One region of the Pseudoalteromonas sp. SG43-3 genome, then DNA from elsewhere that is predicted to be linked to it. Evidence: predicted binding sites of a transcription regulator. Region 1 holds the regulator's gene; each other region holds the start of a gene.

Region 1 (4,256 bases):
AAAGGTATCTTCACAATGCATAACTTACTCTACCTAAGCTGAACAGGTGATTATTCAGCTATATTATTTTTCTTGTTCGCGATGGCGAATTTTTACATTGGGATGTGTCATTGCAAAACTTTCACCGATAGTTTGCGCTAAATACACAGAGCGATGTTGCCCACCTGTACAGCCAATAGCAATGGTTAAATAACTGCGGTTATTTCGTTCTAAATGCGGTAACCACGTTTGTACAAATGTTTGAATTTGCCATGTGAATTTTTGCACTATGCTGTGATTAGCTAAATAGTCTTTAACCGGTTGATCTAACCCATTTAAAGGCTTCAACTCTGGTTCCCAGTGTGGATTTGGTAAAAAGCGTGCATCAAATACGTAGTCTGCTTCTTTTGGTATACCGTGTTTAAAACCAAATGATTCAAATGTGACAATCAGTTGCTTATCTTTTTTACCTAAAATCTTTTCACGAATAGATTCAGCGAGTTGATGAACACTTAAATCAGTCGTATCTATCATAAAGTCGGCGCGAGTGGTTAATACATCAAGTAATTCTTTTTCTTTTTTGATGGCTAAATCAAGAGGCAACGAGTCTATTGATAGTGGGTGTAATCTGCGTGTTTCAGAAAAGCGTTTGATCAATGTCTGATCGTCACTATCTAAATAAAATAACGTAGGGTTTGCAAAGCCTGGTAAGTATTCAAGAATATCGTTAAATTCATCTTGTTCTTTAGGTATGTTGCGCACATCTATGCTAACAGCAATTTTATCGTAGCTATCAGACACACTGCGAACTAATGAAGGTAGTAGGTTTACTGGAATATTATCTACGCAATAATAACCTAAATCTTCTACAACGCGCAAAGCAACCGACTTTCCAGAACCAGAACGGCCGCTTATGATAATTAACTCCATTTAACACCCTTTATAAAACTATGATTGATCGACAATAACTTGGTAAAGCTCAGTATCAGATTTTGCACTGCGTAACTGTTTACAAAAATCTTTGTTGTTTAGTTTATCAGCAATGGTTGCTAGAGTCTTTAAGTGCTGCTGGTTATCGCCATCTGGTACGATGAGTGCGACAAAAATATCAACAGGGCGATTATCGATTGCATCAAAGTTTATTGGAGTTTCGCTAACGAGCACTAAAGCCAAAGGCTCTTCTGCACCGCTCATTCTTCCATGAGGAATAGCAATGCCACGTCCTATACCTGTACTACCTAATTTCTCTCTGCTCATTAAAGCATTAAGAATATCTTGTTGCGGTAAATACGGAAGTTTGTCGTGAGCAAGTTCGCTAATGAACTCTAAAATTCTTTTTTTGCTATTAAAAAGGACCGCAGCTTTGCTGCAGTCCTGGCATATAAGTGAACTTAATTTCATCATATTAGTGTCGAGCAAGCTTCTCTTTGTGTTTGATTACTTGGCGATCGAGCTTGTCGATCAACGAGTCAATAGCGGCATACATATCTTGATGTTCTGTAGAGGCAAATAGCTCAGCACCGCTTACGTGTATTGTGGCTTCTGCTTTTTGATTTAATTTTTCTACATCGAGAATGACATGAACATTATTAATATGATCAGAGTGTCTTTCAAGCTTCGCAAATTTAGTATTAATATAGTCTCTTAGTGAATCGGTTAATTCTACGTGACGACCAGTTAAGTTTAGTTGCATAAGCATTACCCTCTTAGTTTAGCGTCTTAAATCAGACTTTTACGCTGATTTGACGGTGGAATAGCAAGAGATTCGCGGTATTTTGCGATTGTACGTCTCGCTACTTTAATTCCTTGCTCAGCCAATATATCCGCTATTTTGCTATCACTCAATGGTTTTGCTGAGTTTTCTGCTGCGATTAATTTTCGGATAAGCGCACGTATTGCTGTAGATGAACATTCACCACCGTTTTCAGTACTTACATGGCTTGAGAAAAAATATTTAAGCTCAAATATACCACGGGGTGTATGCATGTACTTTTGAGTAGTTACGCGAGAAATTGTCGATTCGTGCATTTCTACCATTTCAGCAACATCATTTAAAACCATTGGTTTCATGGCTTCAGGGCCATGTTCAAAAAAGCCTTGTTGTTGCTTAACAATACAATTAGTAACTTTTAATAGCGTGTCGTTTCTACTTTCTAAGCTTTTAATAAACCATTTAGCTTCTTGTAAATGTGAGCGAATAAACTGGCTGTCGCCACTTGATTTTACAGTGCGAGACATTGCTGCGTATTGGCTATTAACACGAATTTTAGGCATGCTATCTGGGTTTAATTCGACAACCCAGCGGCCTTTAATTTTTTTAACTGACACATCAGGAATAACATACTCAGATTCTTCCCTTACAATAGTATCTGCAGGTTTTGGGTTGAGAGTATGTATTAGTGTCATTACTTCTTTAAGCTCTTCTTCTTTGAGCTTAGTTTTTTTCATTAATGTACGATAGTCGCGAGCTGCTAATAGATCAATATGCTCGGTTAAAATCATTTTCGTTTCATTAATATAAGGTGTTTCTTTATCAAATTGATTAAGCTGAATACACAAACACTCTTGTAAACTACGTGCAGCAATACCAACAGGATCAAACAGTTGGATGCGTTTTAATACCGCTTCAATTTCATCAAGTTCGACTTCGTTATCATCTTCGTTTTCTTGATTAAAGCTTTCTAAAATCTCTTCGCAGCTTAGTGTTAAAATACCTGAATCATCGACAGCTTCTACAATAGCAATAGCAATAGCTTCGTCTGTAGGGCTAAATGGCGTTAGTTGTAATTGCCACATTAAATACTCATGCAGCGTTTCAGTAGAGGCGCCTTGGTATATTGATTCGTCTTCAGGCATTGGACCTGATGAGGCTGCAGGAGCGGCACTCATGTACTCATCCCAACTGACATCCATAGCCATGTCGTCACTTAGCGTGTCTTTTGCAAGTGCTTCACCAGTATCTTGTTCGTATTCGCTCGGAGCATCATCAGCAGATGCGCTAACAGTTATGTCATCGGTATCAGCTTTTTGCTCGTTTTTACCAGCAGCGTCTTCGGAATAGTCTGCCTCTTCAACCTCTAATAGTGGATTACTGTCGAGAGCTTCTTGTATTTCTTGCTGGAGATCCAATGTACTGAGTTGCAACAAACGAATAGCTTGTTGCAACTGTGGAGTCATTGTAAGTTGCTGGCCCATGCGCAGCTGTAGTGATTGCCTCATGTATCTCTAACAATCCTTTTATGTTGTTATAATTAATACTAGCAGATGCTTAAAGACATGGCGTAAATGTTACAGCCTAAATTGCTCGCCTAAGTAAACATCGCGTACTGTTTTATCATTTAATACGTGTTCTGGAGTACCTGATGCAATCAGCTCCCCATGAGAAACAATGTAGGCTTTTTCACAAACATCAAGGGTCTCTCTTACGTTATGGTCGGTAATTAATACACCAATCCCACGATTTTTAAGATGTTCTATTATTTTCTTTATATCTAATACCGAAATAGGGTCAACACCGGCAAACGGTTCATCCAGTAATATAAATTTAGGATCTGCTGCCAGCGCTCGTGCTATTTCTACACGACGACGTTCTCCCCCCGATAATGCCATACCTTGGCTATCACGAATGTGTTGTATGCTAAATTCATCTAATAAGTTATTGAGCGTGTCTTCTCTGGCTTGTTTATTTAGTTCTTTGCGCGTTTCTAAAATGGCCATTAAGTTTTGATAAACAGTCAGCTTTCTAAAAATCGATGACTCTTGTGGTAAGTAGCCTATGCCTAATCTAGCACGACTATGCATAGGTAAAAGAGTAATATCGTTATCATCAATAGATATTTTACCTTTGTCGCTAGGAACAAGCCCTACAATCATATAAAAAGTCGTTGTTTTACCAGCACCGTTAGGGCCAAGTAAGCCAACTATACTGCCAGCTTGTACTTCAAGGCCGACGTTTTTTACAACTTCACGACCTTTATAGCTTTTTGCTAATAGTTCTGCTTTTAATGTGCTCATGGTTGACCTTTATCGCCTTTTTTACTTTTTTTAGTTTCGATCGGTACTAAAATTGTGTGAACGCGGTCAGTTGAGTTTTCATCTTTTTCGGCACTGATGAGCTGCTGCTCTATGTCGTAGGTAATGCTTTTAGCATTTATTTTTTGTCCGGCTTGCGATACTTGTGCATTACCAACAAGCGTTAAAAAACGCTTAGATACATCATAACGTACTTCGTCAGCACTGGCGCTCATAGTCGTGCCGTCTGATTGCTTTTCTTCAAA
Region 2 (4,256 bases), on a different contig from region 1:
CTTAAAGAGTTTACTGTGGCGGGTTATTACTTTAGCCCTGAGGCAACAGTTAAAGAGCTTGAGCCGGTATTTATGCGTGACGAACAAAATTAGGTCATAAGCTTAAATAAACAATTGAAAAGCCATGCATTGCATGGCTTTTTTGATACTGGCGTTATATTTGCAACTATATCTAATATTAATGAGATTATTAATTAAATAGGTGCAAACAAAATGATCAGTATTCCGTCAGTTGGCGAAGCCGAAAAACTAATAGAGGAAAAGCTCGGAGGGTGGTTTGATGTTGTTATCAGCCATATCCCTAATTTTATAGTGGCAATTGTAATTGCCATAGTATTTTCAATATTGGCGCGCTTTGCTGGCAAGCTGATGAAAAACGTGTTGCGCCGCTCTCTCGATTCAACGCAAATTGCCGACTTAATGGCGTCAATATTTAAAGTTATTGTGTTGTGCATAGGTTTATTTATAGCGCTCGATTTTGTTGGCTTAAAAGGCACTGTTACTTCGCTACTTGCTGGTGCGGGTATTGTGGGTTTAGCCATTGGTTTTGCGTTTCAAGACATGACCGAAAACCTAATTGCAGGTATAGCAATGGGTGTACGTAAGCCATTTAAAACAGGTGATGTAATAGAAACCGATGATGTGTTTGGTTCGGTGCATTCTATAAACCTACGTAACACGCTAATAGAGAGCTTTTACGGGCAACTAATACTTGTACCAAACAAAGTCTTATTTAGAAATGTACTAAAAAATTACACCACGCTAGGTATAAGACGTATAGAAGTACCCGTAGGTATTTCGTATGGCGACGACATAGAAAAAGCAAAAGACGTTATAGTCGATAAAATTAACGAATTTGACTTTGTAATACGTAAAGACGAAACCGCTGTATACGCTGAAGGTTTTGGCGACAGCAGCATTAACTTACTGGTGTGGTTTTGGATTAAATACCCAGGCGAGCCTGACTTTATGACGGTACGCCACAAAGGTGTTGTTGCCGTTAAGCAAGCATTAGACGAAGCTGATATTAGTATTCCTTTCCCAATTCGTACTTTAGATTTTGGTATTAAAGGCGGTGAGAAACTCGATGCCATGATAAGCGATAAAATAAGCCAGCAGTCATCCAATAAAGACAGTAGCGACGGTGCTGACTCTAGCCAAAGTGAGTAATTTAGTTAAAACTCATTAGGCAAAAGCATTGGGAAATAGTTACTTACCAACAGCGCAATTTTACAGAGTAAAATTGCGCTTTTTTATAAATGGATTATTAGCTAAAAGTTTAAATACCTAGTTTTGTGTTTATTGAATATCAATTCTAATTAGTTGCGTTTGGTCATGGGAGTATTAACAAGTAAAAGTAGTGTTTACCTAACGATTTTTTTACTGCCTTTGCTGCACACTCTGAAATAACGCCCTCATCTATTTCAATAACTAAATCATCCTTTTTAAGCCCGTTAGGTCGGCTAAAGAATCTGTGTAAGCTTTTTCAGTATCAATTGGGTTAACTTAAGGGTTAAAAGAGCAAAGACAAACACGCTAGCATCAATTCTAAATTTATCTTCATAAGTATAAGTGTGAGCTATCGTTTTAAGGGGAGGAATAATCGTATTGCTTAGGCTTTATTTTATCTCTTTTACAGCAGCAAAATTTGCCTTAAACTGAATATAAAAAAGCGCAGCTTGTGTTGGAGTAACAAGCCGCGCTTATGAATTAGTTATACAAATAGGTTTTGTGGTGCGTATTAAATAACGCTAATTTTGTTACGAATGATTTTAACCCCATCTATATTTTCTAAAAACTTTTGAGCTAGTGCGCGCTGAAAACCAGTTTGTGCTTCACCGTATAAATCTACTTCACCATTTTTTACCTGCACACGAATATCACTTAACGCCAGGTTAGGGTTAGTTCGTAGGGTGTTGGTGATAGTTTGTTGTAGGTTAGGTTGAGTGGCTACACTGCTTACTACGGCCATATTGGTTGCTGCACTTACCTTTGTAGCGCAAGCTAATAAAAATAAACAACAAAATGATACTAAAGCGATAGTTAACTTGAAGCGGTTCATAACTTAATCCTTACATTACGGTGAATAGTGCAGCCACAAAATGGAAATTCCATCGGCTAGGTTATCTTTGTAGTTACAATTTCGGTGCCAATATTAACGCTATGAAATATAAGATAATTTTATTAAGTGGAAATTAAGGTGGGCAAAAATTACATTTAAATGAGTATGAGTTACATGCTTGGGTTACATATGTAACAGGTACAAACAGCAGAGCCTGTAAGGCTTGCATTAAAAAAGCCGACAAAAGTCGGCTTAGAATAAAAATATGTTAGGTTACTTTTTCTTTTTAACCTTGGCCTTTTTCTTGGCTTTCATTTTTACTGGATCTTTACGCTTTTTAGCCGGCGGCTTAGCTTCTTTATGCTGTGGCTCAACACCTTTAATTACACGGCGTTTTAGTTTTTGTTCAACGTAGCGCTCTACTTTATACAAAATACCAATGTCATGTGCTTCAACTAACGATATTGCAATCCCTTTTTTACCAGCACGGCCAGTACGACCAATACGGTGTACGTATACGTCGGCAGTGCGCGGCATATCAAAGTTAATAACGTGGCTAATGTCAGATACGTCAATACCACGTGCGGCTACATCGGTCGCAATTAAGATACGTGTTTTGCCACTGTGAAAGTTTTCCATGGCTTTCATACGTTTGTCTTGTGGCATTTCGCCGCGTAACCAAGCTGCTTTAACGCCGTTATTGGTTAGCTCGCCAATCAGTGTTTCTAAACGCTCACGGGTTTTAACAAACACAATTGCTTTAGTCACGTCTGGACCATTTAAGGTATTTACTAAAAGCTCTAGTTTATGATGATAGTCATCGGCTAAATGTACCCACTGGTGAATTTTAGCTTTTTCTTTACGTGACGATTCAGCTTCAAGCAGTGCAGGGTCGTTTAATGTTTTTTCAGCAAACCTTTCTACGCTGTCACCTTCGAGTGTTGCTGAGAATAAAAAACATTGGCGACGATTTTTAGCTTCGTCACAAATACGGCTCATTTCTTTTTTGAAACCCATGTCTAACATGCGATCTGCTTCATCGATAATAAGCATTTCTACGTGTTCAGCATGAAAGTTTTCGGTTTCTAGGTATTCCATTAATCGACCTGGTGTGGCGATTAAAATATCGTTATTTTTTTCGAAAATTTCTTTATGCGTGCCGTAGTTAATACCGCCTGTTACTACACCAATTTTTAGGTGTGTGCGTTTAGCTAACAGTTCACATTGTTCATGAATTTGATAAGCCAACTCACGAGTCGGGGTCATAACGAGGACGCGCGCAAAACCAGGATCACGACGTGGGAAATCCAGTAAGTACTGAATAGCCGGAATTAAAAATGCCGCTGTTTTACCTGTACCAGTAGGCGCAGATGCTAAAATATCGCGCCCCTGTAGTGCTTCAGGAATAGCTTGTTGTTGAATGCTGGTTGGCGTCTCGTAGCCCATTTTATTAATGGCATCGAGTAGCTTGTTATCAAGATCAAATTCAGAAAATTGCATAGAGTGTCTAAAATAAGGGACAATTACCCTGATTATACGCGCTATGCTGCGCTTGGTGAATGAAAAGGTGAAAAAATGTCTGGTTTTGTATTTAAACAATTTAAAGTTGAACACGACCACTGTGCAATGAAAGTTTCTACCGATGGCATTTTGCTTGGCGCATGGGCTAATTTAAGCGGTGCAAAGTCATTACTTGATATAGGCACTGGCACCGGCTTACTAGCATTAATGTGTAAGCAGCGCAGTAATGAGCTTGATATAACTGCGGTAGAAATTGACAAAAGCGCCTATACCCAAGCATTACAAAATGTAGCTAATAGTCCGTGGCCAACAATAAGTATTAAGCACCAAACTATTCAAAGCTTTAGTAGCGAAGTTAAGTTTGATGTTGTTATCTCTAATCCACCGTATTTTAATCACAGTTTAAAAGGCGATAATGCTGCGCGTAATACCGCACGCCATACCGACGGCTTAAGTTTTGAAGAGTTAATAAATGCGTTTAAACGTTTAAGCCATAGCCGCTCTCGCTTTAGCTTAATACTCCCAAGCGTTGAAGGTGCATTATTTATTGAGCTTGCTACTCAAAATGGGCTTTATTTAAATACTCATTGCCAAGTAAAAGCCACGCCCAATAAAGATATTAGCCGCAGTTTAATGGCATTTAGCTACGTAAAAAGCGATTTAGAAACGTCAA
Region 3 (4,256 bases), on a different contig from region 1:
GCGACGATTCCGCTAGGTTTCTTACCAAAAATCAACACAACTATCGATGATATCTCGTACAACTTTGGTTATAAAACTGAATTTGATAACGATGCAAGCCTTGATTTATCTTACACCTATGGTGAGAACAGCATTGATTACACTACAAGTGACACTATCAATGCCTCATACGCTAACTTTTTACGTTATGACCAAGGTTTAAGTGCAGCTGATATTCGTACAACTATTCCACGTGAAGCGTACGCTTACGGTATGGAATTATCACTGCAAACAATCAATATTGATTTTACGCAAAACTTTGATGATTATTCGTTAGCGATGGGTGCTGAAATACGTACTGATGAATACCGTATTTTAGAAGGTAATGAATATGCGTACCGCGATTACGATACATTAAATGGTGTAAGTATTTACAGCGGTTTAAGTGGCGGTGTTGGCTCTGAAGATGCATCGGGTGGTTCACAAGGTTTTGGTGGTTCATCACCTGCGTCTTCAGTGGATGAGTCACGTGATGTAATTTCATTTTACGTAGATGCAGAAGCTTATGTAATTGAAGATGTGATTTTATCTGGTGCACTTCGCTACGATAACTACAAAGGTTTTGGCGATACAGTAAACTTTAAACTTGCTGGTAACTGGTCTATAACCGACGATATTTCATTACGTGGTGCATTAAGCTCAGGATTTAGAGCGCCTTCAATGCAGCAGCTTTACTTTAATAACGTAAGCACACAATTTGTTGTTGATACTAATGGTAATTTAGTTGCAGAAGAAGTTGGTACATTTAGAAATGATTCAACACTTGCGCAAAGTTTAGGTATTCCAAAACTTAAAGAAGAAAAATCACAAAACCGTAGTTTAGGTATTGTGTATAACGTTACCGATAATATTAATGTAACCGTTGATTACTACTCGATTGATATTGACGACCGTATTGTAATTAGTGATCGCTTAGGTAAAGGGTTATCTACAAGCCTTGATGCAGCACTAAATAGTGCAGGTGCTGGCGTAGGGCAGTTTTTCTTAAATGGTGCTGATACAGAAACTCGTGGTGTTGATTTTGTAGCAACGTGGAACACTGAAGGTTTAGGCGGCACGCTTGATTTTACACTTGCAGCTAACTTTACCAAAACAGATGTTGTATCGTTGTTCTCTCCTGCTGGCTCAAGCCTTGAGACAGTAAAAGTAGAAGATATATTCTCAGCTGAAGACATCTCTATTATAGAAGAGTGGCAACCAGAGGACCGTATTAACTTAAGTGCGCTTTATCAACGTGATGATTGGACTGTTAACCTGTCACTTAATCGTTTTGGTGAATACACAGTAGAAGATGGCGGTCGTCAAACGTATGGTGCAGAAATTTTAACTGACGTTAAAGTTAACTACTTCGTTACTGAAGATTTATCAGTAAATATTGGTGCAAATAACTTGTTCGATGTTTACCCAGATAAAAATGAAATAGGTAACTCTCGCTCAGGTACTATTGTGGATGCTAGTGGCAACACAGTAATAAGTAGCTCAGGTGTGTTTGACTACTCACGTCGTTCGGCTCCATTTGGATTTAACGGTGCTTACTACTACGTAGGTGCAGAATACCGTTTTTAATTAATAACCTCCCTTTTGTTATTTAACTCAAAGGGCCGTAAGGCCCTTTTTTTGGTTTTAACTTGGGCTGATTTTATTTAGAAATCAAACTTATTGGATAATCATCGTATTGCTTAATATTATTCATTACATTCATTAAAGTATTATGTGTACTGTTTTCGTCTGCAGTTATAAGTACCGAACTTATTTCATATTCAGCCGCGAACATAGCTAAATTAGTCGCAACTTGCTCTAAATCAATTAACCTCCCAGAAAAATATACTCCGTTACTTTCATCAATTCTAAATAAAGCATTTTTAACAGGCTTATCTATTTGAGGGCTGTCGAGTGGTCGGTTTAATTCAATAGCCACAGGTTTTACAAAAGATGTAGTTACAATAAAGAAAATTAGTAATATGAACACTATGTCTAACATCGGGGTCATATCTACATCAGCATCATTTTGCAGTTTGGTTAGTTTGCTTTTCATATTGGACCTTATTTTTAATTAAATGCTGCGGCGCCACAGCAAGGTTTTAGGTACCTATTAACAAAATTAGCACAGTAAAAATAAAGCGTGGTTAAATAAATATTCTAATAACATTAAATATTTGTACTAATTATGTATTTAAAATGTGGTGAAATAAGGCGGTGTTAATACCGTTCTGCTTATATATGGGGTCTATTTAGCATCGTTATAATGTAATGCAATTTGTTAAATTGCTTAAAAAACTATGTAGATTGGTATTAGAGGCAATAAAAAACCCAGCTCGAGGCTGGGTTCTAGTTATGCGCTATGTCAGCTTAATGCTTTTGCATACGGCTCATTTCTGCATGGCAGCTTTGCATTGTTAATAATGTTTTAGCCAGTGCAGCTTCGCAGTCAGCTGGTTGCGGTTTATCCATTGCTGCTTTAATTTCTTCAAGGGTTTTATCTTCTACCTCTTCAAGCTCTTTTACATACGTGCTGTCGTTGTGTGAGGTGAAAGTAGTCAATAGGGCTGTGTACGCACGTCGTGCTTCAACTGCGAAAGATGAGCCATCTTCGCGTTCGCCTTTTTCATTAATTGCATATGGCTGCAAGCGCTCAACACTCACTTTTCGGGCATCTATCATACGCTGAAAAAGTGCACCAATAGCAGGGTCTTCAACTTTTTCCTGTGCTTTTTGATAAAAATCGATGCCGCTGTTCATAACTTGAATGATGTCAGTAATATGATTTACTTCTGATCCTTGATGGGTGTTCATAATGACCTCTTTAATTAAATGAATGTATAGTTCAATTTAATAAAAGCAATGTATGTTCCAAGTTTTAATGATTATGTAGTTATTTGATTTTATTGGTTTAATTTTATCTCAGTAGGGTGCTAAGTTAACAGGCAAAAAATTAACCTAGCAATTTTTACATTATATTGTGTAATAAAGTTATTTTAGCTCTTCAGCTACTTCAGCTACTTTTTGACGTAACCAAATGTGACTCGCATCGCGATGTAACAGTGGGCTCCAAATCATATCAAGCTCAAAAGGAGGAATTGGAAATGGTGGCTCTAAAATTTTAAGCCCCGGATCATCTAAATATATATTTGCGGCTTTTGAAGGAAGGGTCGCAATCAAATTTTTCTCTTTAGCTAAATGAATTGCTACATGGTAGTTACGCGTAAAAGTGGCAATATTACGATGCTTACCAAAGTGAGCAAGTGCTTCGTCAACCCAGCCAAGTTTTTGCACATCTTTAGGGTCCATGCCCACACCTACACCAAAACCTGTTTTACTCACCCATATATGGCGTGCTTTTAAATAGCTGTCGAGGCTAAAGTTTTCAATTATAGGGTTATCGGCTTTTACTAAGCAGCAAAAACTATCTTTCCAAATACGTTTATGATGAAAAGACTGCGGTAAGTTTTCAAAACGGTTGATTGCCATATCTACTTTACCGTTTTCTACATCATGAAAGGTGACATCACTTGGTGTGAGTATATCTAAAGTAGTATCGGGGGCTTCTTCGTGCAATTTACTTAAAAGCTTTGGTGCTAATGTACTTGCAGCGTAATCACTGGCCATTATTCTAAACACACGCTTACTTTGGCTTGCCTCAAATTCTCGATTAGGTGCTAGAGTTTCTTCAAGGGTCATTAAAATGCCACGAATAACGGGTTGTAACTCCAAAGCACGCTCGGTAGGTACCATACCATCGCTGGTACGAACTAAAATAGGGTCGTTAAATAAGTTACGAAGACGTTTAAGGCCATTACTCATTGCAGGTTGCGTTATACTCAATTGATTAGCAGCGCGTGTTACGTTGCATTCTCGCAGCAATGTATCGAGGTAAACGAGTAAATTTAAATCTATTTTGCTTATATTCATTGTGTGTGTCCTTTAGCGCTTACCAGTGGTGAATAAAGCGCTGTGCTGTCGGGTATGGGTAAATATGACTTACCTGACCATTTTTTATATTTTGTTGTGCCTGCTTCCAAAAGCTAACATCTATAAGCTCAGGATGAGTGCTGAGTAAAAACTTTTTATACATAGGGTTTGGCATTACAAATGTACAAAGTTGCTCAGGAAATACGTCCTGTGGTGCAACAGAGTAACTTTGTTCATCCATTAAATAGTCGTCATAGCTCTTTGCTTTTGGTAATGCTCTAAAGTTCATATCGGTTAGGTATTGAACT
Region 4 (4,256 bases), 160 kb from region 1:
TACTTTTGCACCTTGTACTTTAGTTGCGGCCATCGTTACTGCTCCTTCGTTTCTTCTCGTAGTAAAAGTTGCTGCTCAATCGTTGCTAACGATGAGAGGGTTTCTTGCATTTTATTATTAAGTGCTTGCTGCTCTTTTTTAGCATTTATTTGCATAGTTACTTGCTGCTTTTGAAGCCATAAATATTGCTTTATGTCATCAGGCCAAAAGTAAGCAAGATCGAGCTTTAGCAACTGAGTCATTACCGTATTTGGATCATTATTTATGTTTAAGCACATAAATTTAAAAAAGCGTTTAAGCTCGTTTTCGCCTGTAAAAACATTTTTGCTAGGTACCAATTTAAACCCGCCACACTGATTAGCGTGCCATGCAATAACTTGCTCTGCAGGAGGATAGCTTGGTTCAATTTTTGGTCTAGGTTTTGGACTAGGGTTACTGTTTTTGTCGGTCGTTTTTTTTGTATCGACCACAGGTGCAGGTGTATTTGACACACGCTCTTCTTGCCCATTATTAATTTCACAACCTGATATAACCATGCTGCTACTGAGCACACATAAAATAGCGATTAAACGCAAGCGCATGTTAATTAACTCCTAGATTTTTTGTTATGGGAATTTTAATTGAAAACCGGCAACCATGTGGCTCGTTATGCTCAACACTAAGTGTACCTCTTAGCTGTTCAACAGACTCTTTTACAATAGTTAAACCCAGCCCACTGCCTTGCAGCGTAACATTTTTACTGTGTTTACCTTGATAAAATGCGCTGAAAATTTGAGTTTTTTCTTGCTCTTTAATACCGCACCCTTTATCAAGTACAACGATACAAAGCTGGTTTTGCTCAAGCGCTAAATTAATAGTAACGCTTTGCTTATCTTCTGAAAATTTTAAGCCATTTGAAATAAGCTGAATTAAAATCATCTCAATAAGCTCACTAGGTAAAGCAAGCGGTTTGTTAGGTAAAGTATTTTGCCACTGCAGAGCTTGCTGACGCGCAGTTAAGCGATGCTCAAAATGGCTATTAATTTTATTAATAAGAAGACTAAATTCAACTTCGCTTAGGCTATCTTTACTGGTGCGAATAGCATTATAACTCAGCAAGCTGTCAATCATTGTACGAAGGCGCACCATAGATTGGCTAATAAGCTCAAGCACTGCTTTTTGCTCAGCGGTAATTGGACCTACTATTTCATCAGTTAATAAGTCAGTGCCTTCGACCATTGAAGCAAGCGGCGTTTTTAGCTCATGAGTTACATGGCGTAAAAAAGTATCTTTTTGCTGCTCAAGCATATGTAGTTGCTCTTGCACCCACTGAAGCTTTTCTCCTAGCTCAACAAGCTCAGCTGAACCTTTCACAGATATTTTTTGCTGCCAATGCCCCTGCCCAAGCTTATCAATAACCGTAGTTAACCCTTTTAGCCGCCCACTTATGCGCCATAAAAAACCTCCCCCAACAATTAAAGTCAGTGGAATAAGTGCCACCAGCCAATTTATAAATGACGCTTGCAGGCTTGTAAGCTCTTTTTGGTTATTGGTAATTTGCGCTTCGTTTTTATCACGTAACCATAAAGTAAGCTCAGCAACTAAATCGCTCACTGGCACAAATAGCTCAGCTTGCTGTTGTTTTTTCTCAACAAGCTCTACATGCGCGGTTTGTAAGGTGGTATATAAGCGTTGCCATTGGTTGATATACTCTTTATTCGTGTTTACAAATTTAAGCTCATCAATGCTTTGTAGGGATGATTGCCATTTATCAACAATGAGCTTATCTAGCGATTCACTTTTTAATACCCAGTTTTGTCTAGTGGCGCGTTCAAGACTGTTGAGTTCTTGCTTTAAAGTGTTAAACGATTTAGTAACTTGGTAGTTGCTACTCACAATACTTTGAGTAACCGCTAATTGCTTATTAAGCGCATTTAAAAATACGATCACCACTATAGAAAGCGGCAGTAACGAAAGCAGCATACTCATTGCAAATTGCCCAATTAAATTAGGCCGCCAGTTAAGCATTGCTTGGTATTTTTTAGCTATGGTTGCTGGCATTTCGTTTAGTCCTTTTAAGTTAAGCGTTCTATTATTAAGTGCTTACCTTATACACTAGCTGAACCAGCAATTATATTTAATACGATTAACAGCCAGCACTACAAAACAATGTGTCGCCAAATAGAGACAACGTAACTCGTTGATTTTAATAAACTCCCTTTTAACCCCATTAAATAGTGTTGCAAAAGGCGCACAAAAATTACAATAAACCCAGTAAAAACTTCTCACTGGCTTAAAGCTAAAACAATAACCAATTGAAAAATAACAACAATTATTATTGGCACCATTTTTGTAATAGGAGTAATAACTTTAATCAATAAGGAAATAATTATGAACAAACGCATTTTAGTAATTTCATCATTACTGGCTTTAGGCTTTTTAGGCGCTAATGCACACGCAATGGACGTTCACGCGACTTTTAACGAACTTGATAAAGACAGTAACGGCACATTAAGTGAAGCCGAAGCAGGTGAAGATGCTGTGTTACACGAGAATTTTTCTCAAATTGATACTAATCAAGATGGGCAATTGTCGCTAGATGAATTCAAAAAATTTATTCAATAAACTCATTTAATAAGGAACGTGATTATGAAACAACTTATAGCCGCTTTTTCATTAATGTTTTTAGCAATTAGTGCCACCGTAATTGCATCGCCAACAAATGTGCGTTTTGCCCACTTAGATAAAGACATGGACGGACAAATATCAATTGCAGAAGCAAAGGAAGATAAGGAAGTAATGAGACAATTTGCCGACTTAGATGAAGACGGTGATGAAAAAGTCTCAAAAAAAGAATTTGAAAGCTTTAAACCTTAATGAGTAATTACTGATTAAGCTTTACTTAAGCTTGTTATAGGTAAACTGGAATTAAAAGCATTTGCCATAATCCCTGAGGGAGTGTGTAAAAGGATTTAATGTTGGGAGTTAAATTACGGCAAGTGCTTTTTCCTTTTCACTTTATTTTAGCCACAAACTTTAAATACATCTTTTGGAAGGAACACCATGAAGATACTTCCCCTTATTATAAGCATCTTAATGCTATTAAGCTTTGATGCCGCTGCACTTGATGTAAAGCAACGCTTTGATCACCTCGATAGCGACAAAAGTGGCTATTTAACGCATGACGAACTTGATCCCCAACCACAACTATTAAACACATTTGTAAAATGGGACAAAAACCAAGATAACCAAATTTCGTTAATCGAATTTAAAAATTACCTTACCAATAATCTCTACTGAGTATTTTTCATGAAAAAAACAAGCTATATAGCGCTTTTTGCGTTTAGTATTTTTAGCACATTAGGCTTTGCTGCAAGCAACAATGTTGCAGAGCAATTTGAAAAACTTGATAGAAACCAGGATGGTTTTTTAACACGTTCAGAAACCGCTGTAGACCCCGCTTTGTGGTCTCGATTTTCAAGCTATGATCAAGACAAAGACGGCAAGCTAACGCTAAGTGAATACAGTTTATATGCAAGTAAGTAGTCTTATAGCTAGGTACACAAACACCTAGCTTATTATATTTATACTATTAATTACGTTCAGACTTTATTTTTAGAACAATGCGCTAAGTACTCTGCATCAGTAGGTTTTGGGCTCACCATAAAATCCATTTTGAGATAAGTTAGAATCGGTTGCTTACTCGTATTTTCAACTGTCGGTTTCCAGCGCCATAAACCCACAGCAGCTGCCGCATCAATATCAAACACGCCCTCAGGGTAAGACGAGACAACCTTATACCCTTGGACTTCACCTTGTGAATTAATTAACATAGCAAACTCAACACAGCCTTAAATACTTTTCTTTGCAGCTTCTATCTGACATCGCGGCTCAACTCTTTTAGCAACATCCCAGTATTCACCTACCTTACTTCGCAGTTCAGGACTTGATAAATCAATAAAACTCGGCATTTCATCGTTTACTTGTTTATCAGACATTGAGCTACAGGCTGTCAGCATCATGCTCAAGGGAGTAATAAATAGAGAGCTTTCATAGCATTCCCTTATTAATTCGTTATAAATAATTTTTTAAGTAGTTGCATCAATTACCTGTGCACCACCAAAGTGAGATATATAAATACTCCACTTAAAATCTTATGACTTTCTTCTTTCTCCCGTTATTTGAAATGCTTCGCCAGCCGGACAATTCTTTAAATATTTTTCACCTACTGGTTTTGAGTCAATAGTGAAATCAATTCTAATATGAGTAAGAACAGG

The links. Region 1 encodes sigma-54, which starts transcription at its own class of promoters, with help from an activator protein. Its sites were predicted from a motif close to GTTGGCACGNNNNTNGNNT; they were not measured.
Region 2: the regulator sigma-54 is predicted to act here: its motif matches at 2,136-2,154, upstream of H5157_RS11240 (BON domain-containing protein).
Region 3: the regulator sigma-54 is predicted to act here: its motif matches at 2,876-2,894, upstream of H5157_RS17535 (PA2169 family four-helix-bundle protein).
Region 4: the regulator sigma-54 is predicted to act here: its motif matches at 2,317-2,335, upstream of H5157_RS01160 (EF-hand domain-containing protein).

What each region holds. Positions count from the first base shown of each region.
Region 1 is NZ_JACJFC010000001.1:67,940-72,195, forward strand. Features, by position in the region: gene H5157_RS00335 (HPr family phosphocarrier protein) at 1-21, opposite strand, end outside; gene rapZ (RNase adapter RapZ) at 64-909, opposite strand; gene ptsN (PTS IIA-like nitrogen regulatory protein PtsN) at 928-1,380, opposite strand; gene hpf (ribosome hibernation promoting factor) at 1,385-1,672, opposite strand; gene H5157_RS00355 (RNA polymerase factor sigma-54) at 1,699-3,198, opposite strand; gene lptB (LPS export ABC transporter ATP-binding protein) at 3,268-3,993, opposite strand; gene lptA (lipopolysaccharide transport periplasmic protein LptA) at 3,990-4,256, opposite strand, start outside.
Region 2 is NZ_JACJFC010000010.1:86,228-90,483, reverse strand. Features, by position in the region: gene yaaA (peroxide stress protein YaaA) at 1-93, shown strand, start outside; gene H5157_RS11245 (mechanosensitive ion channel family protein) at 214-1,170, shown strand; gene H5157_RS11240 (BON domain-containing protein) at 1,742-2,062, opposite strand; gene srmB (ATP-dependent RNA helicase SrmB) at 2,336-3,562, opposite strand; gene H5157_RS11230 (tRNA1(Val) (adenine(37)-N6)-methyltransferase) at 3,638-4,256, shown strand, end outside.
Region 3 is NZ_JACJFC010000023.1:5,867-10,122, reverse strand. Features, by position in the region: gene H5157_RS17545 (TonB-dependent siderophore receptor) at 1-1,605, shown strand, start outside; gene H5157_RS17540 (biopolymer transporter ExbD) at 1,679-2,074, opposite strand; gene H5157_RS17535 (PA2169 family four-helix-bundle protein) at 2,389-2,832, opposite strand; gene H5157_RS17530 (LysR family transcriptional regulator) at 3,010-3,948, opposite strand; gene aceK (bifunctional isocitrate dehydrogenase kinase/phosphatase) at 3,968-4,256, opposite strand, start outside.
Region 4 is NZ_JACJFC010000001.1:231,833-236,088, reverse strand. Features, by position in the region: gene H5157_RS01175 (sigma 54-interacting transcriptional regulator) at 1-33, opposite strand, end outside; gene H5157_RS01170 (hypothetical protein) at 36-581, opposite strand; gene H5157_RS01165 (sensor histidine kinase KdpD) at 583-2,040, opposite strand; gene H5157_RS01160 (EF-hand domain-containing protein) at 2,371-2,604, shown strand; gene H5157_RS01155 (hypothetical protein) at 2,629-2,856, shown strand; gene H5157_RS01150 (calcium dependent protein) at 3,043-3,279, shown strand; gene H5157_RS01145 (calcium-binding protein) at 3,289-3,525, shown strand; gene H5157_RS20835 (energy transducer TonB) at 3,582-3,812, opposite strand; gene H5157_RS20830 (hypothetical protein) at 3,831-3,977, opposite strand; gene H5157_RS01135 (energy transducer TonB) at 4,134-4,256, opposite strand, start outside.